2 regions of the Peribacillus muralis genome follow, and region 1 is predicted to be linked to the other one. Evidence: riboswitches for the same ligand, from Rfam matches in the RefSeq annotation. Region 1 holds a riboswitch; the other holds the start of a gene.
What was found. A riboswitch is a leader RNA that binds a small molecule or an ion and turns the genes downstream of it on or off. The one in region 1 is predicted to bind lysine.

Region 1 (10,946 bases):
AAAGTTCATGTGTCGACAAACCCAGACTTTGTTCAAAGGATGGATGGCTATTCAAATGATATTCAAAATGGAAAACCTGTCGCAGGATTCGCTGATGAATTCAAGGAGCTTGTACATCGCGTTTTCCCAAGCTCAAGGTAAGTCGAATCAATTGTTAAGGCCTATCTGGAATTTCATGCCTTTAAAAGGCATGAAATTCGGTTAGGCCTTTTTCTATATCGGCAGTTCGTTTGGTAGCGGCCGGTCATGAGTAACTTTAAAGAGAATGGATACAATAATTAAAAACTGGAGGTTTTGTCACGAGGGGGGTGGAAGTGTGAGGTTCTTTAAGGGCAAGAGAGATAAAGAAGCAGCTGTTCAGGGGACATCCAGGAACTTTCAGGAATTGCTTGAAAAGTTTGAAGCATCCAATGATTTTCTTACCTTCCAATTCCCCGATGAAGATGGCTATACGATTTCTTATTTTCATTCTCTAGTCAATGATCAAAAGTTACATGAGCATATATTGGCTGTGATCAAAGATCAGCCAAGAAGGAGCCTCCGGCAAATAAAAGGCGATATACCAATGGAAGATAGTAAAGAGACCTCTGAAGTAGCCGTCATTCAACGAATGGTCATGTCTGGATCGATCATGATCCAATCAAGGAAGGCTGATGAATCGTGCTTGTTGATCCCTTGCGTTCACAGTGTGAAGAGGCAGACTTCCATACCCGAGTCTGAGTATACGGTAGCTGGACCTAAGGAAGCTTTTGTTGAATCGCTTGATACGAATTTGAATCTCATCCGCAATCGGTTACCCATTCCCGAATTGCGGTCCAGGGAATTTAGGGTGGGGAGCATTTCTCAAACAAAGTTAGTCGTGCTCTATATGGATGGCATCGTTAACCAACAGATCGTTGATACAGTCGTGCAGAGAATTGGTGATATAGATTATGATACGATCGTAGATATTTCGTTCGTAGGTCAGATGATCACCGATAATCGGAATTCGATGTTTCCGCAGCTCATTGAGACGGAGAGGCCTGATCATCTGGCTTCTGTAATTTCGGAAGGGAAAATAGGAATCATGCTTGATGGGTCGCCGCATGCATTGGTCGGGCCCAACACCATCATTTCATTTTTTTCGTCATTTGAAGATTATTTGCAAATTTGGAACCTTGGCACTTCCTTTCGGTTGATCCGCCTATTCGCCGTTCTCTTTTCCATTTTTTCATCGTCAATGTATGTTGCCGTCATAACCTATCATTATCAGGTGATACCGACCGATCTATTGCCAGTTTTAATATCGTCAAGGGGAGTGATTCCATTTCCGCCGATCCTGGAGGCGATCATACTGGAAGGAACGATTGAGCTACTCAGGGAAGCTTCGGTCAGGCTTCCTACCAAGGTTGGTTCCACCATCGGTATTGTCGGTGGTATCGTCATTGGTTCAGCGGCTGTGGAAGCAGGGTTTGTCAGTAATGTATTATTGATGCTCGTTGCCTTGGCAGCACTGGCCTCCTTTACTGTCCCGATTTACCAAATCAGTAATACGATTCGGCTCATCCGCTTCCCATTCCTGTTGGCAGCCCAATTATATGGACTATTTGGCCTGGTTTTATGCAGTGCCTTCATTTTAAGCCATTTACTGAAATTGACTTCGCTTGGCAGTCCTTATTTAGAGCCGCTCTATCCGATGCGAATTCATGACTTTAAAGATAGTTTAATTCGCCTGCCTTTTTCAAAGCAGAAAAAACGCCCGCAATTTTTACGGACGGAAGATCGAATCAGGATAAGGAAGAGGAATGAATCCAAAAGTCGTCCCCAGAGTGATATTGATGAATAAAGTCCGGAAAGCGGTGAGAGGGTATGGAAGTCAAACCAAATGAAACGAAGCTGATATCGCCACTTCTTGTTTTTTTCCTTATGCCAGGCATGCAGATTGGCGTTGGGGTTTTGGGATTTGAACGGATCATTGCGAAGGAGGCTGGACAGGATGCTTGGCTGTCCATCATCCTTTCAGGGTTAACGATAAATATGCTTGTTTGGATGTGCTACAAGATGCTGGGCAAGGGCACAAAAACTTTAGATTTGGTTGCCATTCATCATGACTTGTTTGGAAAATGGGCAGGAAATGCCTTCAATACGCTTTTCATTCTGTACTTTATCGCCATCACCATCATCATTGTCAGGACATATTTGGAGGTTATTCAAGTTTGGATGTTCCCAGGCGTGAATATCCTTATGCTAGTAAGCATCATCCTCATACTCGTGTATAGCTTCGTTGTGGGAGGGTTTAGGGTCATTACAGGTTTATGTGTCATCGGACTCATCATCACTTCCCCCTTGATCCTTTTGAATTATTTCCCATTGAAGCACGCCCATTTTGGGAATCTGGGTCCCATTCTTGATCATTCGTTCTTGGAAATCCTGAAAGCTTGCAGAAAAATGACGTTGAATTATCTTGGGTTTGAATTGCTCCTGATTTATTATCCATTCATTAAAAAGCGTGAACACTCACAAAGGTGGGCTCATTTAGGTGTGCTGTTCACCATGACGGTATACGTGATCTCCTTTATCGTCTCAATCGCCTATTACCATCAGGATCAGTTGAGGGATGTCATTTGGGCCACTTTGACCTTATGGAAAATAGCCGACCTTCCATTCATTGAAAGGTTCGAATACATCGGTGTTTCCTTGTGGCTATTCATGGTGCTGCCGAATATTTGCTTAGGGATATGGGCAGCAAGCAGAACGGCAAAAAGGGCATTCGGGGTTAGGCAGAGGAAGTTGTTGGTCATGATTCTGATCGTCATTTTAGTGGCCTGCCTTTTCTTGGATAACCGTAATAAAATCGATTTATTCAATACGATCAGTTCACGCATAGGCTTTTATGTCATTTATGTGTATCTTCCGTTTTTATTTGTATGGCAGGCGATCGTATATAAAGTAAGGGGTCATAAATCGTGAAATTCAAACTTTTATCGATTGCATTGGGCTGTTTCGTTTTGGCGTCGTGCGGGGTGGAAAAGCAAATATTGGAGGAAGTTTTAATCGCAGAAATCGTCGGCTATGACGATGCCGGTGAAGATAAAATCAAAGGTACAGTCGTTGTCGGTGTTCCTCAGCCTGGGGAGGAAGCGAATTTAGGGAAAGAAGTATACGAAGCGATTTCCCATGATATAAACGCCACCCGACAGCAGGAAAATGCCAAAACGCCATTTCCAATCGTCGGCGGGAGGCTGACAGTCATCCTGTACGGTGATGAATTGGCTAGAAGAGGGCTGAATGAGTACGTGGATACATATCGCCGCGACCCGATGGTGGGGCGGGACTTATATTTAGCGATCGTTGATGGCAAAGCGGAGGATGTCGTTAGGATGGAGCCGAAGCTGGTCAGAACTCCTGGCGTTCAGGTGAAAGAGTTGATCGAACAGAATATGAGGACGAACTTGACTGATGTGGATTTGCATAAGTATTTATATGCAAGTCATGGCAGGGGCATCGATCCGGTGATGCCCTTGTTGGAGAAGGAGGGTGATCTGATCGTCGTGAAAGGGATCGCCTTGTTTAAAAAGGATAAATATATTGGCCAATACATTCCTTATGATGACGGCTTCTTATTCAAGATCCTTAGTGAAAATTTCAAGCTCGGAAGCTATGAAATCAAATGGAAGGATAATGACTATACCAATATCAATAACGTGGAATCACGTGTCGATTATCATATCTCCGATGCCAATCGGAATCCGAGGGTCAGAGTTGCAGTGAAAACTAAAGCCAACCTGCTGGAGGTTCAAGGCTATAACCTAAACAGGGCGGTCGACGTGAACAAGATAGAGGCTAAGGCGGAACGGATCCTCGAGAAGAAATTGAATGAGATGGTGAACATGTTTCAAGCATACAATATAGATCCGCTCGCACTCGGAGATCAAGCTAAAAGTAAAACAAGGAACTTCGATCGGAAACATTGGGAGGCAGTCTATCCTCATATTCCAATTGATGTGGATTTGGATATTGAAATGATTCAAACGGGAATATCGGAATAAGGATGAATATTCTGAAGTTTCCCGCTTTATAATAGGGGGTAAGGCTTGTGTCTGTGTATCGGGAGGGAGCAGGGTATGGAGAAATCATGGTGGAAAGAAGCGGTCGTGTATCAAGTGTATCCTCGGAGTTTTATGGATAGTGATGGAGATGGAATAGGCGATCTAAATGGAATCCTGCAAAAGCTTGATTATTTACAAGAGCTTGGAGTGAATGTGATCTGGTTATCTCCCGTTTATCAATCCCCAAATGATGATAATGGGTACGATATCAGTGATTATCAATCGATCATGACCGAATTCGGGACACTGGCCGATTTTGAATTGCTGCTGCGGGCGGTGCATGAACGTGGAATGAAGATCATGATGGATCTTGTCGTCAACCATACCTCGGATGAGCATTCGTGGTTCAAGGAGTCCCGATCTTCAAAGGATGACCCAAAACGTGATTATTATATATGGAAGCCTGGCAATCAAGGGAAGGAGCCGAATAATTGGGAGTCGGTTTTCAAAGGTTCGGCATGGGAATACGATGAAGGAACGAGTGAGTATTACTTACATCTATTCTCAAAGAAACAGCCGGATTTAAATTGGGAGAATCGCAAGCTTCGTGAAGAAATTTACAGCATGATGACTTGGTGGCTTGAAAAGGGCGTCGATGGCTTCCGGATGGATGTCATCAACTTCATTTCCAAGGATCAGAGCTATTCGGACGGGCACATCTATCATCAGAAGCAATATGGCGACGGAAGTCCCTATTTTATGAATGGCCCGCGGATACATGAGTTTCTTCAGGAAATCAACCAACAGGTCCTTTCTCGATATGATGTGATGACAGTTGGGGAAATGCCAGGCGTGTCAACGGAGGAAGCGCAATTGTATACGGGAAGGAATCGCGATGAGCTACATATGGTCTTTCAATTCGAACATATGGATTTAGGCGGAGGACCGGAAGGGAAGTGGAGTGACGCTGACTGGAAGCTAAGTGATTTGAAGCGGATTCTATCAAAATGGCAAACTGGTTTGGAAGGGAACGGCTGGAATAGTTTATACTGGAACAATCACGATCAGCCTCGGGTCGTCTCAAGGTATGGAAATGACGGGAGGTATCGGATCGAGAGTGCGAAGATGCTTGCAGCCTGTCTTCATATGCTCCAAGGGACACCTTATATTTATCAGGGGGAAGAACTTGGGATGACCAATGTTACGTTTGCAAGCATCGATGAATACCGGGATATCGAAACCTTGAATTCCTACGACGAACTCGTCCATTTCAATGGCTGGTCAAAAGAGAGAACGATGTCAGCCATCCACGCCCGCAGCAGGGATAATGCAAGAACACCGATGCAATGGAATGATTCCCGCAATGCAGGATTTACGAAAGGAAGCCCCTGGATCAAGGTTAACCCTAACTTTCGCGAAATCCATGCAGAGAAGGCTTATAATGATCCGGATTCCATTTTTCATTTCTACAAAAGGCTTATTTCATTAAGAAAAGAATATGAAATCATCGTTTATGGCCGTTATGAACTGCTTCTTCCCGATGATGAAAGGATCTTTGCCTATACAAGAGCATTCAAAAAAGAAAAGCTTCTGGTGCTTTGCAACTTTAAAGAGGAGCATGCCCCTTTTTCGCTGCCAAGTGAGCTGCTTTCCCATACTGCGACAAAGCTGATCGGAAACTATGGGCAGGAGGGAACGGGAATTGCCCTCGAACCTCTTTGCCCCTATGAATGTCGTGTATATCTTTTGAAATGACGAAAGGACCTGGTCTCCCTAAATGGAGGAGACCAGGTCCTTATTATGGATCATTTGTTTTTAAGATCACATTCCTCAAGGGGAATGATTTTCGTTTTGTGCTTCCATTTATAACCTAGCCATAGGCCGAAGAAAAGAACTAAGCCGATGTAAGATACGAACATGGAATTCCAGTCGATGCCGTCGCTAGAAAAAGCTTGGTAGCCTTGTCCGATGATGATGATGATACATAGAACAAGTGCGAAGATCGGACCGAATGGGAAGCCCTTGGCCCTATATGGTAATTCATTCAAGTCAAGCCCTTGAGCTGAGTATGCTTTTCGGAACCGATAGTGGGCAATCGCAATCCCGACCCAGGTAACGAATCCGGCCATGCCGGAAGCATTCAATAACCAGATATACACAACGCCGTCCCCGAAAAATGAAGCAAGGAATGCAAGGCAGCCAACTAAAGCAGTTACGATAAGAGCATTGACCGGAACCCCCCGTTTATCCAACTTACCAAGGAATTTCGGCGCTTTCCCATCACGTGCCAAGTCCCAGAGCATACGGGTTGAGGCATACATGCCGGAATTACCGGCGGAAAGTACGGATGATAAGATGATCGCGTTCATGATGGAGGCTGCAAAGGCAAGACCGGCACGCTCGAAAACTAGCGTGAAAGGACTGACGGCAACATCTTCACTTAGCAGTCGTGAATCCGTAAACGGAATGATCATGCCAATCACAAAAATGGCAAGGATGTAGAATAAGATAATGCGCCAGAAAACAGATCTGATTGCCTTAGGAATGTTTTTTTCCGGATCTTCGCTTTCACCCGCCGTCACTCCAAGCAATTCCGTTCCTTGGAATGAAAAACCGGCGGCCATGAATACGCCTAGAATCGTGAAGAAGCCACCATTGAAGGGACCGTTGCCCATCGTGAAGTTGGAGAATCCGATGGGATCCTTTCCACCCATGATGCCAAGAATGATCAGAACACCTGTGATCAGGAAAATGACCACTGTCACGACTTTGATCATGGCAAACCAGAATTCGGCTTCGCCAAAACCTTTCACGGACATGTAATTGATAAGGAACATCATGACTAGGGCAATGGCACTCCAGATGAAGGAAGGAGTATCAGGGAACCAAAACTTCATGATTAAAACAACGGCTGCCAATTCAGCAGCAATGGTGATTGCCCAGTTATACCAATAGTTCCAGCCTATTGCAAAACCGAAGGATGGATCGACGAATTTAGATGCATAGACACGGAACGAACCAGCCACTGGCATGTATGCTGCCATTTCCGCAAGACTTGTCATTAAGTAATAAACCATGATGCCGATGACAGCGTATGCCACCAGGGCACCGCCGGGACCGGCCGAATGAATGGCGCCGCCGCTTGCTAAAAATAAACCTGTTCCAATCGTTCCACCTAATGAAATCATCATTAAGTGCCGCGCTTTCAGGCTCCTTTTCAATTCAGTAGGACTTGATGTTGACTGAGAATTAGACAATTGATGTTACACTCCTTTTTTATTGGAAGGATACGGAAAAATAAAAAAACAGCAGTCGAAAAAGATCGACGGCTGTTTATAATAAACCCGTTTATCCTTCCGAAGATAGCTCCCCACGTTTTTGAAAAAAAACGTGACAGTGATGTTCCTGTTCGGCAACACCGCCAGCGAGAATATACATGGAATATACCCTAACTTCGGCAACTTACCCTTTCTAACGGAGTCGTCAATCTTCCAGAATCTCGTCCGTTATACTTTTATAAGCTGCAGCCTCTAACTCATCGGTAAATGAGGAAGTATTCAATTTTAAAAAATGATCGTTGCGTCTCTAAAATAGAAGACGTCGTACGATATTTACTCCTGCCATCTATAAAAGATTGCTAGTGATTGAGTAAACTTTACTATATTAAAATTATAAAATAATCTCAAAGATATAGCAATGGTTAATTTAAGTGGTTATTTTTTCCTAGTTAAGGGAAGAAGCAGCTCAAGGTTGCCTATGTTAAACAGTCTTTCTTTTTATAAGGGTGTAGTCCAATTTCACATGTTTGATGACTTCGGGATTCTCGAATAGCTCCACTGCCATTTTCCCGATCCATTCCAAAGGCAAGGATATGGTCGAGATATCGAGCATCTCACTGAGGCTGCCATCATTGAAGCCCAGGATGGCTACATCTTCAGGTATCCTTATGCCGGATTTATTAGCGGTCAGGATGAATCCTGCAGCCGTGTCATCATTCGTGATGATGATGGCATCCGGTTTGTTTTGCAGCGAATTCCATTCCTGATACAAACGGACCCCGTCCTTAATATGATAGCTCCCCTCGAAGAGCCAATCCTGATTGTTGATAAGCAAATGCTCTTTCATGATGTCGTCGAAGGCCTTTGCCCGAAGATAGCTGTTCCTGCTTTTTTTACGGCCTAGACTGTAGCCGATCTTCTTATATCCTTTAGCGATAACATATTCGAGTGCACAGGAAAAAGCTGCATAATGATCGATGCTGATGGATGATAATTCAGCCTGAGCGGTATCTTCACATAAAATGACCGGACCATATTTTTGATAGCTCAAAAGGACTTTCATTTCCGAAATCCGGGAGCAGATGATCATGCCGTCGAGCTGCTTCATTTGCAGCATATTCAAAGCCTGGATTTCCTTCTCTCTTTCATAATGGGTCTGAAAGATGACGACATGATAGCCGATTGCATTTGCCTGCTTAGTGATGCCGTTCAAGATAGCTCCGTAATACGGATGATTGGTGAAGGGGAGGATGATGCCGATAAGGTTCGTTTTGCCCTTTGAAAGATGAATGGCATTGATGTTCCGCGAATAATTCAATCGTTCAATCGCTTGTAATACGCTCTCTCTTTTATCGGGGCTTACATATGGATGATTATTCAATACCCTAGACACCGTTGAGACGGATACACCGGCAAATTGGGCAATTTCTTTAATATTTGTCATGGGATTCACCGATTTTCTTTTTTTATATTGTACCCTATGAAACCCATTTCAGAGCAAGATTGCAGTTGTTTCCACTGGATATTTTTTGGCATGGGGGCTTGTTATGATATGGGTTTCATCCTTTAAGATTGAATGAAGTCTTAAGGGAGGAGGGAGAATGAAATGTTCCAAACTTTAATCACCCTGGTAGCACTATGCGGGATCGAATTGGGATTGGCGTACTTAGCAATATCTTTGAAACCGGGAAAATGAAGATTGTATAATGCACAGCGCAAAATAACCGATTTTCAGAAGGTCCTCTTCTTATATTCACCATTCCGGCCCACCATATAACTATATCTTCATAAAAAACACCCTTTACTGTTTGGAATGCGGCATTCCGGACAGTTTTTATTTTGGTGAAAATCATCGCAAAAAAAATATCTTATAGAATTAAAATAGTTGCACTTATTTCGAATATTTGTGTATAGTATAAAATAAGTTGAGCAAAGGAAACTTTTTAGTATATGCGACAACGTAAAAAAATTTACACTAAAATTTGCGTAAGGTAAAAACTTTTAGAAAGATGAAAAAGGAGGGCATATGGATGGGTGTTCTAAAAATGCTGGGCGGCATGCTTGCTGCAGTGCTCCTGTTAACGGGATGCAACAATAGCACGGCAGAACAGGAAAAAGGCAATGGCAAGATGAAAGTCGTCGCCACAACAGGAATGATTGGCGACTTGGTTGAGAATATCGGCGGTAAGCATGTTGAAGTCACCAGTTTGATGGGACCGGGTGTCGACCCCCATCTGTACAAAGCGACACAGGGTGATGTGAAGACCTTGGATTCTGCTGACATGATTTTCTATAACGGGGTGCATCTTGAAGGGAAGATGACCGATATCTTTGAAATGATGGGCAAGGATAAGCCGACGATTGCCGTAACGGAAGATTTTAAGGAGAACCAGCTTCGTAAAGTAAGTGCGAAAGAGCATGATCCGCACGTTTGGTTTGATGTAAAGCTATGGATCGTTGCGGCAGGAGCGGTGAAGAAGGAACTGATTGCCAATGATCCAGACCATGAAGCGGAGTTTCTCGATAATTACGAAAAGTATGTTTTGCAGTTGGAGGAACTTGATCGGTACGTCCAAGACGAAATAAATAAAATCCCGGAAGACCAAAGGGTGCTTGTTACGGCACATGATGCTTTCGGTTACTACGGACAGTCATATGGCTTGGACGTAAGAGGACTTCAGGGGATTAACACATTGTCGGAATATGGCTCAAAAGATGTGACGGATATGCGGAATTACCTTGTGAAGAATCAAATAAAAGCGATTTTCATAGAGTCGAGCGTTCCGAGGAAGGCGATCGAGGCTGTCATTCAAGGAGCTGCCAAGCAGGGCCACAGCGTGAAAATCGGCGGTGAATTATTCTCGGATGCGATGGGTGAAAAGGGTACGGAGGAAGGAACCTATATAGGTATGGTCCGTCATAATACAGACACAATCGTCCATGCCTTGAAATAAGGGGGAGAAAAAATGGAGCAAGCGGCTTTGAAGGTTGAAAATTTAACGATTGCCTATCATAAGAAACCAGTTGTCGAGGATGTCTCATTCCAGGTTCCGGAAGGGAATTTGATTGGTATCATCGGCCCTAACGGAGCGGGGAAATCGACCTTGATAAAGGGGATACTCGAATTGGTTCCGAAGTTATCCGGAGACATCACAATAAAGGGGTCCACGTATAAATCAATGAGAAAGAGCATCGGCTATGTACCGCAGCGGGAATCGGTGGATTGGGATTTTCCGACCAACGCGCTCGATGTCGTGATGATGGGGAGATATGGACATCTTGGCTGGCTGAAACGGCCAGGTAAGGCCGAAAGGCAGAAGGCGATGGAATGCTTGGATAAGGTAGGGATGGTCGAATACGCCAACCGTCAGATCAGCCAGCTTTCAGGCGGACAGCAGCAGCGGATATTCCTGGCTCGTGCATTGGCACAGGAAGCGGATATCTATTTCATGGATGAACCGTTCGTGGGGGTCGACGCAGCAACCGAGAAAGCCATTATTCAATTACTGATGGAATTAAAGGAAAAAGGCAAAACGGTTCTCGTTGTGCATCATGATCTCTCGACCGTTAAGGAATATTTCGATTGGACGATGCTATTGAATAAAAAGGTGATGAAAATTGGTCCGACAGAAGAAGTGTT
Region 2 (10,946 bases), 1.1 Mb from region 1:
GTTAGTAACTTCGAGCCTGAAGGACTTTTCGTCAGTTCCTTGACCGCTGCGGTTACATCATCAGACACCGTTTCACTGATTCGGCGCGTTACCGGAACATAATAGGTATATTCCTCGTCACCGCCGACATAATAAACGGTCAGAGCTTTCGTATTCGAAATGTCGACTACGTCACTTGTATCGATATTGATTCCTGAAGACCTGGAAATATTCTCATCTATCGGTGTGCCATTGACCGGCATTTCGGAAATATCCTCGCCATTTATCCTCATTTTGATTTTATCGACGGAGTCAAATTGTGTCAGTGTCCACGTAATGGACTGGAGGATCTTAAGCTCATCTTCTTTTTTATAGTTTTTGAACTCCGGAGAAAAGTCCGCCACTGCCACTCCATCTTTAATGTTCACGCTTATTTGGGTATCAGTGGGAATGACCGCCCTGAACCCATTTGGCAGTTTATCCGTGACAGGGCCATTATCGACAAGGTAATCAAGTGCCTGCTTTGCGACGGCTTCGGATTTCGGCAGCTCCAATGTCTGTGGAACGACATACCCGCTTTTATCAATCAAATATAACTCCGTTTTTACCGTTTTGGATTCAACAGCGCCTTCCTCACCATCTGTTGCAGGCTGCTTTTGACCATTTGACTCTTTTAATGAAGATTCATCGTCTACTAATGAAACATCCTTCGGTGGATCGATTTCCTTTTTTTCTTCACCGCCGAATAATCCGCACCCGGAAAGCCATAGAGAAGATGCGAGAATGGTAACAGCCATCGTTACTTTTGATTTATTGGACATAAAATCACTCCTAGGACAGTTTGTACTCCTATTTATACGAGCCCTGGAGGAAAATAGACCAATTATTTTTCATCTTTCCCTGACCGTCTTCCTTCATGTTCATTGAAGGCATGCAGCTTCCCCTATGTCTAAAGCTCCGTGATCACTGCAGCCTTTTTTCATCTTGGACTTTCCCACCCAAAAAAAAGACTCCCATAATGGAAGTCTTATAAATGATCGATTTTTATCGTTTCAATCATATTAATATGAATGCCAAGCCAGCTCGATGCGATCGAACCGAACATATCCCTAGATCCCGTCGTATAAAAACGATGAACCGGGCGGAGCTTGCTTTTGTTGATCAATCTATAATAATCCAAAATGACGCTTGCCTCACGAGCAGTCTCTTCCCCCGAGGAAATGACCTGCACTCCAGCTCCCATATAGGATGAGATGACAGGCCCCAATAATGGATAATGGGTACAGCCAAGAATTAACGTGTCGATCTTCGTTTTCTTCAACGGGCTTAAGGTTTGTGCCACGACCCTATTGACGATACCCCCTTCAAACTCCCCGCTTTCCACGATCGGGACAAATTTTGGGCAGGCCAAACTATCCACTTTCACATCGGTATTGATGGAAGCCAGTGCGTCGTCATACGCTTTGCTTTTCACCGTGCCTTCCGTGCCAATAATGCCAATATGTAAGGAACTTGAAACTTTCAATGCCGCTCTTGCACCTGGATGGATGACACCCAGTACAGGAATAGAAAGTGTCGCCCTGATTTCTTCCAGTACCGCCGCTGTCGCTGTGTTGCAAGCAATGATCAGCATCTTAATATCCTTCTTCAACAAAAACCTCGTCATTTGCCATGTAAAGGCTTGAACATCCTTTTTGGACCTGGGCCCGTAAGGACATCTTGCGGTATCGCCTAGGTAGATTATATTTTCATTGGGCAGCTGCCGCATGACTTCTTTCGCTACAGTCAAGCCGCCTACCCCTGAATCGATGATTCCTATTGGTTGTTTCAAAAAACTCGCCTCATTTTTCTTTCATTTCTTGATGTAATTTAGCTAGAATCGCTTGTAGGGAAACGATATCGGCTTCATTGAATTGGGCCAATACCCCACTCAAATACTGTTGCCGTTTATTGATCACTTCTTCAATGATCCGTTCCCCTTCACTAAGAAGGTGGATACGAACCACGCGCCGGTCCTTTCCATCTTTTACGCGCTGGACAAGCTGATGATTCTCCATCCGGTCAATCAGATCCGTCGTTGTGCTGAAGGCGAGAAACATCTTCGTCGACAATTCACCAATTGTCATGTCGCCCGATTCAAAAAGCCATTGCAAAGCCACGAATTGAGGAATGGTAATTTTATAATCATGGAGAATTTCTCTTCCCCTTTGCTTAAGCCACGTCGATACATAGCGCAATTCTTTCTCGATATCGGCTACATAAGCAACCTGCTTCTCTTCTTCCATACACCCAGCTCCCCACTTCATGAAACTTACTATACTACCATTTTGGATGAAAGTGAAATGATTTTCAAGATTGATTACCTGGAAACCGCGATACCCCAGCATAAAAATAAGCAGCATCCAAAGAAGTCAAAACAACGATATTGTTTTGGACTTCCTTATATGCTGCCAAATAGAACGGGAGAGAAAATATTTATAAGGCTTACGTATTAATCGTTAACACATTAAAGCTTAAGTTCTCCCATACGAAGGAGTTCTATGACTGCCTGCGAACGTCCTTTGACTCCAAGCTTTTGCATCGCATTCGAGATATGGTTTCGAACTGTTTTTTCGCTAATAAACAATTCACCTGCGATTTCTTTTGTTGTTTTGTCTTGTACTAGTAACTCAAATACTTCTTTTTCTCTTTTGGTGAGTAGTGGCTTATGAGTGAATTCGTTCTCCGTCAAGTAATGTTACCCTCCTTGCCTTCACCAGCATAAAACCCGGAGTGGGTGTCTATTTAGTCAAGATATAGTATGTCGGCAAGTGCAGGGGAGTGACTATTTTACTTAATGGGATGAAATTTTTTCAGGAATGTTCGACCTCCGCATAGCACATCCCCTGCTTCATCTCTTCCGTCCAAGGAGTCGGCTTGCCGGTGGCCTTGGAGACCTGGACGATCGTTCCCCTGCCCGTCAAGCATATGGAACCATCCTGCTTAGTGCCCATGTAATGAATGTCCACGGAGGAATTCCCTATACGGTCGGCTTTCACATGAATCGTCAATTGATCATTGAAAAACACCTGCTGTAAATAATCACACTGCAGATCGGCCACTACCGGAATTTCATCACTTGTGAAAGCAGTCCAATCCTTCATGAATCCCATACTATTAAAATATTCTATACGTGCTTCCTCAAAATAAGTGAAAGGAACCGTGTTATTTAAATGTCCGAACATATCCGTTTCCGAAAAGCGGACCTTAACCTCATGTTTAAAAGAGAAATCATTGATCCACTCCGTTATATTATCGATATATGATATTCTGCCCAACTTGTGCACTCCCTTTCGAAAATGAATGGCTATTCACTCATTTTATAAGAAAAAACAGATAAAGAAAAGGATTTTCTCCTGTAAAGCTGCTTAATTTAAAAATTACACCCTTCATTTAATGAAATACTTATAATTTTTGATGAATTTCAATTAGAAAAGAGCCCGTATCCTAAGATACAGGCTCTTTTCTAATTGATGATTAAACTTCGTCGCTTCCAAAGAAGTTACGGAATTGCTGAATGGCAGTATCACGGTTCAATGCTGCAATCGATGTAGTCAATGGAATGCCTTTAGGGCAAGACTGCACACAGTTTTGTGAGTTACCGCAGTTTGCAAGTCCTCCATCGGACATGATTGTATTTAAACGTTCTGCCTTGTTCATTGCACCAGTTGGATGTGCGTTGAATAAACGGACTTGCGATAACGGTTGTGGTCCCATGAAGTTTGAGTTGCTGTTCACGTTTGGACAAGCTTCCAAGCAAACGCCGCAAGTCATACATTTTGATAATTCATAAGCCCATTGGCGTTTCTTTTCAGGCATACGCGGTCCTGGCCCAAGATTGTACGTTCCATCAATCGGGATCCAAGCTTTCACTTTCTTCAGCGAGTCGAACATGCGGCTGCGATCCACTTGAAGGTCACGGACCACTGGGAAAGTACGCATTGGAGCAAGACGGACAGGCTGTTCCAATTGGTCGATAAGGGCTGTACACGATTGCCTTGGTTTGCCATTGATGACCATGGAACAAGCACCACATACTTCCTCAAGGCAGTTCATGTCCCAAGCGATTGCTGTCGTATGTTTGCCTTGTACCGTTACCGGGTTACGGCGGATTTCCATAAGAGCGGAAATGACATTCATATTCGGACGGTATGCTAATTCAAATTCCTCATCATAAGGAGCTGAATCCGGTGTATCTTGACGAGTGATGATAAAACGGACTGTTTTAGTCTCAGATTTAGTTTCAACCATTTTTTTGCTCCCCCTCTTTAATGTTTCGTAGTGTAGTCACGTTTACGCGGTGCGATTAGTGATACATCAATATCTTCATAATGGAATTCAGGTGCTTGATCCAAGCCCTTGAAAGTCGCCATTGTCGTTTTCATGAATTCTTCATCATTACGTTCCGGGAAATCAGGTTTGTAATGCGCTCCGCGGCTTTCATCACGGTTTAACGCACCAATCGTGATTACACGTGCCAATTGCATCATATTTTGCAGCTGTCTAGTGAAGGCAGCTCCTTGGTTACTCCATTTAGCCGTATCATTGATGTTGATTTTTTTGTAACGCTCCATTAACTCAAGAATCTTGTTATCCGTTTCTTTCAACTTGTCATTGTAACGAACTACAGTAACATGCTGAGTCATCCACTCACCAAGTTCTTTGTGAAGTACGTACGCATTTTCAGTTCCATCAAGAGACATGACATTGTTCCATTTTTCTTGCTCTTGTTTTTCATACCCATCATACAATGATGAAGGAATGGATTCGGAAGTTTTGCCAAGGCCTTCGATATATTTAACGGCATTCGGACCAGCAACTGAACCGCCATAGATGGCAGAAAGAAGTGAGTTCGCACCAAGACGGTTACCGCCATGCTGAGAGTAATCACACTCACCTGCAGCGAATAAACCTTTAATGTTAGTCATTTGGTCATAATCAACCCAAAGTCCGCCCATTGAATAGTGAACGGCAGGGAAAATTTTCATTGGGACTTTACGAGGATCTTCACCCATGAATTTCTCGTAAATTTCAATGATTCCGCCAAGTTTAATATCAAGTAATTTAGGATCTTTATGGGATAGATCCAGATAAACCATGTTTTCTCCATTAATACCAAGCTTCATGTTCATACATACGTCGAAGATTTCACGAGTCGCGATATCACGAGGTACAAGGTTACCGTAAGCAGGGTATTTTTCTTCAAGGAAATACCAAGGTTTTCCGTCTTTATAAGTCCAGATACGTCCACCTTCACCACGAGCCGATTCACTCATTAGACGAAGTTTGTCATCTCCAGGTATTGCTGTCGGATGAATTTGAATGAACTCACCGTTCGCATATTTAACACCTTGTTGATAGACGATCGATGCTGCTGAACCTGTATTGATCATCGAGTTAGTCGATTTACCGAATATGATTCCTGGGCCCCCGCTCGCCATGATGACTGCATCGCCAGGGAATGATTTAATTTCCATTGTCGTCAAGTTCTGAGCTACGATGCCGCGTGCCGTTTCTTCATCATCGATAACGGCTCCAAGGAATTCCCAGCCCTCATATTTCGTTACAAGACCTTCCACTTCGTAACGGCGAACCTGCTCGTCCAATGCATAAAGTAATTGCTGTCCAGTCGTTGCACCAGCGAATGCTGTACGGCTATGTTGTGTACCGCCGAAACGACGGAAATCCAGAAGACCTTCCGGAGTACGGTTGAACATAACGCCCATACGGTCAAACATATGGATGATCGATGGTGCCGCTTCGCACATCGCTTTAACCGGCGGTTGGTTAGCCAAGAAATCCCCGCCATAAACTGTATCATCAAAGTGGATGAATGGAGAATCCCCTTCACCTTTTGTATTTACTGCCCCATTGATTCCGCCTTGGGCACAAACTGAGTGAGAGCGTTTAACAGGGACTAATGAAAATAAATCAACCTGTTGCCCAAGCTCTGCTGCTTTGATCGTCGCCATTAAACCGGCTAGACCTCCACCTACGATAATGATTTTACCTTTACCCAATTCTGTCACTCCCTTATTCCATTAGCAAAGCTATGTTTTTTATCCGGATACTATAAATGAACTCTAACTTCTTATACGAAAGCGAAAACTGCGCTAACGCCGATATAAGAAAGCAGAACGAAAATGATCAAAGTAACGTACGTCATGATTTTTTGCGATTTAGGTGAAACCGTCAGGCCCCAGCTCACTGCAAATGACCATAATCCATTGGCAAAGTGGAATATTGCAGAAATGATACCCACAATATAGAACACGATCATGAATGGGTTAGAGAAAATCTCTGCCATCATGTCAAAATCAACATCAGCACCCATGGCTGCTTGAACTCTAGTCTCCCAAATATGCCAAACAAGGAAAATCAGCGTTATGATCCCAGTTAGGCGCTGTAGCATGAACATCCAGTTACGGAAGAAACTGAATCTCCCTAAGTTGTTTTTTGCTGTAAAGGCAATATAAATTCCGTACACAGCATGGAAAATAAGCGGTAGATAGATTACGACCCATTCTACCAAAAGCTTTACGGGCGTAAACTCAATTAAATGAACTGCCCCATTGAACGTCTCTTCCCCTTTTGTTGCCATAAAGTTTACCGATAAATGAAAAATTAGGAATAGACCGATTGGAATAACTCCAAGAAGTGAATGAAGTCTACGGTTCCCAAACTCACGATTTTTTGCCACTAAGTGCCCCCCCTTAATTTGTGAAAAATCATGCAAAGATAATCTGGTGGCTACCTTTTATCTCCGCGTGAAAATAAAGTATAGAGTGCAAAAAGCTCTCTTATACTTTCTTACAATTATGTGACATGTCCATTTTACTCCTGACTTCTATGTGCGTCAAGAAAACGGATACAACAAATCTCTTTTTTAAAATAGATATTCTTGGCTAAAATTGCTTATTATTTTATTTGTCAAGGTTATTATTAGTGAAATCACGTAAGAATCTATTAATATTTCGGTATAATTATCATTTTTTTCCAATTGTGTTTTAAATAAATAAAAAAACAATATAATTTGCAAAAGAAAAACGTTTATAATAGATTTACAGAAAGAGGCGATAAACTATGAAAAAAAATATTGCTGCAGCGATAGAGGAAGAAATTCAAACGGAAACGTTCCAAGTTCCGGCTTTCGGATATGAATTAATCAGGGAAGTGCTTCTGAACGATATCCTTGGAAAAGACTCGAATAAAATTCTCTATTGGGCAGGTAAACAATTAGCACGAAAATTCCCACTGAATGGCGATCAGGAGGTTATGGAATTTTTCCAAAGCGCCGGTTGGGGCGATCTGGAAATCCTTAAGTATACAAAAAACGAGATGGAATTGTCCTTGACGGGTGAAATAATCAGCCGCCGTCTCGATTTGCATCCTGATTGTCACTTCCAGCTTGAAGCCGGCTTTCTTGCCGAGCAGTTCACACTGCAAAAAAAATTCCTCAGCGAATCAACGGAAGAAGTTAAACGCCGCGCAAAAAAAGTGACATTCACCATTCAATGGGATCCAAGAGATCCAATCTAATGAGCCCAAAAAACAGACTTACCCTTTTTACCGGAAGTCTGTTTTTTATTGGACTCCGCACATTCAAGCTAGCACATTTGCATGCTGTCCCAATTTAAATGCTTCATGCAGGGCTTCGACCGCCTTCACCATTTCCGTTTCATTGACGACAGTGGAAACTTTAATTTCCGAAGTGCTGACCATTTTCACTTGGATGCCGGTATTGGCCATCACTTCAAACATCTCGGCAGCCACTCCCGGATTCGAAACCATTCCCGATCCGACGATGGACACCTTGGCCAATCCTCCCTCCGTTTCCACCCTTTCAAATGCCAATTGGTCTTTGTTGTTTTCCAGCACGATCAAGGCCGCTTTTTTATCTTCACTTTTGATGGAGAAAGATAAATTGGTCGTGTCCTCTGCTGTCATGCTTTGAATGATGATATCCACATTGATCTGGTTTTTCGCCAGCGTCATGAAAATGGTCGATAATGCACCAAGTGATTGGGGCAAGCCATATACCGTCACCCTTGTAATGCTGTCTTCAAAAGCGATGCCGCGGACAATTAAGTTTTCTTCCATAGTTGCTTCCTCCTCAATGATCGTTCCTGATTCCCTCTCCATGCTCGAACGGACTTCAAGCGGGATTTGATAATTTTTTGCATATTCGACAGCCCTTGGGTGGAGCACGCCTGCCCCTAAATTGGCAAGCTCGAGCATCTCATCATAAGAGATCGATTGCAGTTTCCGCGCTCCTTTTATGAAACGCGGATCCGTTGTGAAAACACCCGTTACATCCGTATAAATATCACATCTATCCGCATTGATCGCTGCAGCGATGGCAACAGCCGTCGTATCGGAACCGCCTCTCCCCAATGTAGTGATCTCCCCATTAACATCACTCCCCTGAAAACCGGCGACGACGACAATTTTCCTCTCTTGGAGCTTAGCTTGGATTCTTGACGCATCGATGTCCAATATCCGGGCATTCCCATGAATGGATTCCGTTTGCATGCCAGCCTGCCAGCCCGTGTAGGAAATCGCTTCATGCCCTTTCTCAAGCAAGGCCATCGTCAGCAGGGAAATCGTAACCTGTTCCCCCGTCGTCAATAGCATATCCATTTCCCTCTTGCTTGGGGTGCTGGATATATCTTGGGCCATGGAAACCAATTGGTCGGTCGTTTTGCCCATTGCTGAAACAACGACGACTACCTCATTGCCCTTCTCCGTTTCCTCGATTACCCGATTGGCAACATTTTTAAGTTTTTCTACGCTGCCGACGGAAGTCCCGCCGAACTTTTGAACGATTAACGCCATCCTCATGCACCCTCTCTACCTTTTTAGGCAATAAAAAAAGCAATGAGAAATATCTCATTGCTGTGATCACATATTCTATCCTGTAAGCACAGTGAGATAGCTCTCCAGGATATACATCCTGACAATCCGCCATTTTTTAAATGTCGGACCAGAAAAACAAGGTATGAGTCTCGTCTTCCTTCGGCGTCCTTCCCTTTCAAAACCCTTCATGGAAGCTCATACTTCTCCAGGTTTTTACTCTTGAATTCCGCACCTCTATCAGCACTTTTAAGTTGTCTAGTTAAAATTCCTTTTAATCATAGCATAGAGATTTATCAGGAGCAAGATTATTCTTGCAATTTTCTTACGATTCCCTCAGCTACCCCTTTTGGCATGCCTGCACCGATAATTTCCTCGACTGAGGCCTCTTTAATTTTCTTCAATGAACCGAAATGTCTCAATAATTGCTTTCTCCGTTTTTCGCCGACTCCGGGGATATCATCAAGCTGCGAGTGTACGGCATTTTTACCGCGCAGCTGGCGGTGAAACGTAATCGCAAACCGATGCACTTCATCCTGAATTCTTTGCAATAAATAGAATTCCTGACTTCTGGAATCAAGCGGTACAAGCTCAAGCGGATTCCCGATCATCAATTGCGAAGTTCGGTGCTTTTCATCTTTTATTAGACCGGAAAGCGGGATATCAAGGCCAAGCTCATTTTCCAAAATATCGCGTACGGCCTCGACATGTCCCTTACCGCCATCGATGATGATTAAATCGGGAAGCGGAAGACCTTCCTTCAATACTCGTGAATACCTTCTTCGGACAACTTCCCGCATCGATTCATAATCATCAGGCCCCTGGACCGTTTTAATCTTATATTTGCGGTATTCCCTTTTCTCAGGTTTACCGTCAATGAACACGACCAAAGCGGAAACGGGGTCGCTACCTTGGATGTTGGAATTATCAAAAGCTTCAATTCGGTGCGGGGTATAAATCCCTAATTGCACGCCAAGGTTTTCCACTGCATTGATCGTTCTTTCTTCATCCCGCTCGATCAAAGAAAACTTTTCCTGAAGCGCAATGGAGGCATTTTCATTCGCCAATTTCAGCATCTCTTTTTTCGGTCCCCGTTTTGGGTGAATCGTCTTCACGCCAAGCAGCCCTTCAGCCAATTCGGCATCCACCGACTCCGGCAGCAAGATTTCCTTCGGCTTGAAATGGTTGGTAATCTCGTAAAACTGACCTAGAAATGTGAGCAGTTCCTGTTCCGGTTCGTCATAGACGGGAAAATGGGAAACATCCCTTTCTATCAATTTACCTTGTCTCACAAAAAATACTTGAACGCACATCCAGCCTTTGTCATGGGCAAATCCAAATACATCCCTGTCGATGAAGTCGGTGGTCATCATTTTTTGCTTTTCCATCGTGATATCGATATGGGCAATTTTGTCACGGAACTCCTTTGCCCTTTCAAAATCGAGCTCCTCGGATGCCTCCAGCATTTTTTCGGTCAGTTCTTTTTTTATCTCAGTATGCCCGCCGTTCAGGAAGCGGTTGATATCATCGACCATTTTTTTATATTCCTGTTCCTCCACATCATATACACATGGAGCCAGGCATTGGCCGAGGTGATAATACAGGCAAACCCGATCCGGTAACGTATTGCACTTTCGAAGAGGATAGATGCGGTCGAGCAATTTCTTCGTTTCATTAGCCGCAAAAGCATTGGGATAGGGACCGAAATATTTCCCTTTGTCTTTTTTGACCTTTCGCGTAATGATCAAGCGTGGATGCCGCTCCGCAGTCAGCTTGATGAAGGGATATGTTTTATCATCTTTAAGCATGACATTATATTTTGGATCATGTTTTTTGATTAGATTCAACTCTAAAATGAGCGCCTCGATATTGGAAGATGTGACAATGTATTCAAAATCCTCAATCTCATTTACAAGCCGAAATGTCTTTCCATCATGAGACCCGGTAAAATAGGAACGAACACGGTTCTTCAACACTTTCGCCTTGCCTACGTAAATGATCGTTCCTTGACGATCTTTCATCAAATAACAACCAGGCTGATCGGGAAGAAGGGCAAGTTTATTCTTTATTTGTTG

Region 2: it holds a riboswitch for lysine, as region 1 does, so the genes downstream of both, ABE28_RS16680 (aspartate kinase) here and ABE28_RS21875 (amino acid permease) in region 1, are expected to answer to the same signal.

What each region holds. Positions count from the first base shown of each region.
Region 1 is NZ_CP017080.1:4,486,562-4,497,507, reverse strand. It holds gene ABE28_RS21900 (YhcN/YlaJ family sporulation lipoprotein) at 1-141, shown strand, start outside; gene ABE28_RS21895 (spore germination protein) at 317-1,825, shown strand; gene ABE28_RS21890 (GerAB/ArcD/ProY family transporter) at 1,849-2,949, shown strand; gene ABE28_RS21885 (Ger(x)C family spore germination protein) at 2,946-4,028, shown strand; gene ABE28_RS21880 (glycoside hydrolase family 13 protein) at 4,104-5,783, shown strand; gene ABE28_RS21875 (amino acid permease) at 5,834-7,285, opposite strand; lysine riboswitch at 7,384-7,569, opposite strand; gene ABE28_RS21870 (LacI family DNA-binding transcriptional regulator) at 7,788-8,750, opposite strand; gene ABE28_RS21865 (metal ABC transporter solute-binding protein, Zn/Mn family) at 9,337-10,260, shown strand; gene ABE28_RS21860 (metal ABC transporter ATP-binding protein) at 10,273-10,946, shown strand, end outside.
Region 2 is NZ_CP017080.1:3,419,202-3,430,147, forward strand. It holds gene ABE28_RS16635 (GerMN domain-containing protein) at 1-800, opposite strand, end outside; gene racE (glutamate racemase) at 1,007-1,810, opposite strand; gene ABE28_RS16645 (MarR family winged helix-turn-helix transcriptional regulator) at 1,821-2,264, opposite strand; gene ABE28_RS16650 (helix-turn-helix domain-containing protein) at 2,486-2,710, opposite strand; gene ABE28_RS16655 (acyl-CoA thioesterase) at 2,832-3,296, opposite strand; gene sdhB (succinate dehydrogenase iron-sulfur subunit) at 3,496-4,269, opposite strand; gene sdhA (succinate dehydrogenase flavoprotein subunit) at 4,287-6,038, opposite strand; gene ABE28_RS16670 (succinate dehydrogenase cytochrome b558 subunit) at 6,110-6,718, opposite strand; gene ABE28_RS16675 (YslB family protein) at 7,102-7,557, shown strand; gene ABE28_RS16680 (aspartate kinase) at 7,621-8,853, opposite strand; lysine riboswitch at 8,943-9,119, opposite strand; gene uvrC (excinuclease ABC subunit UvrC) at 9,180-10,946, opposite strand, start outside.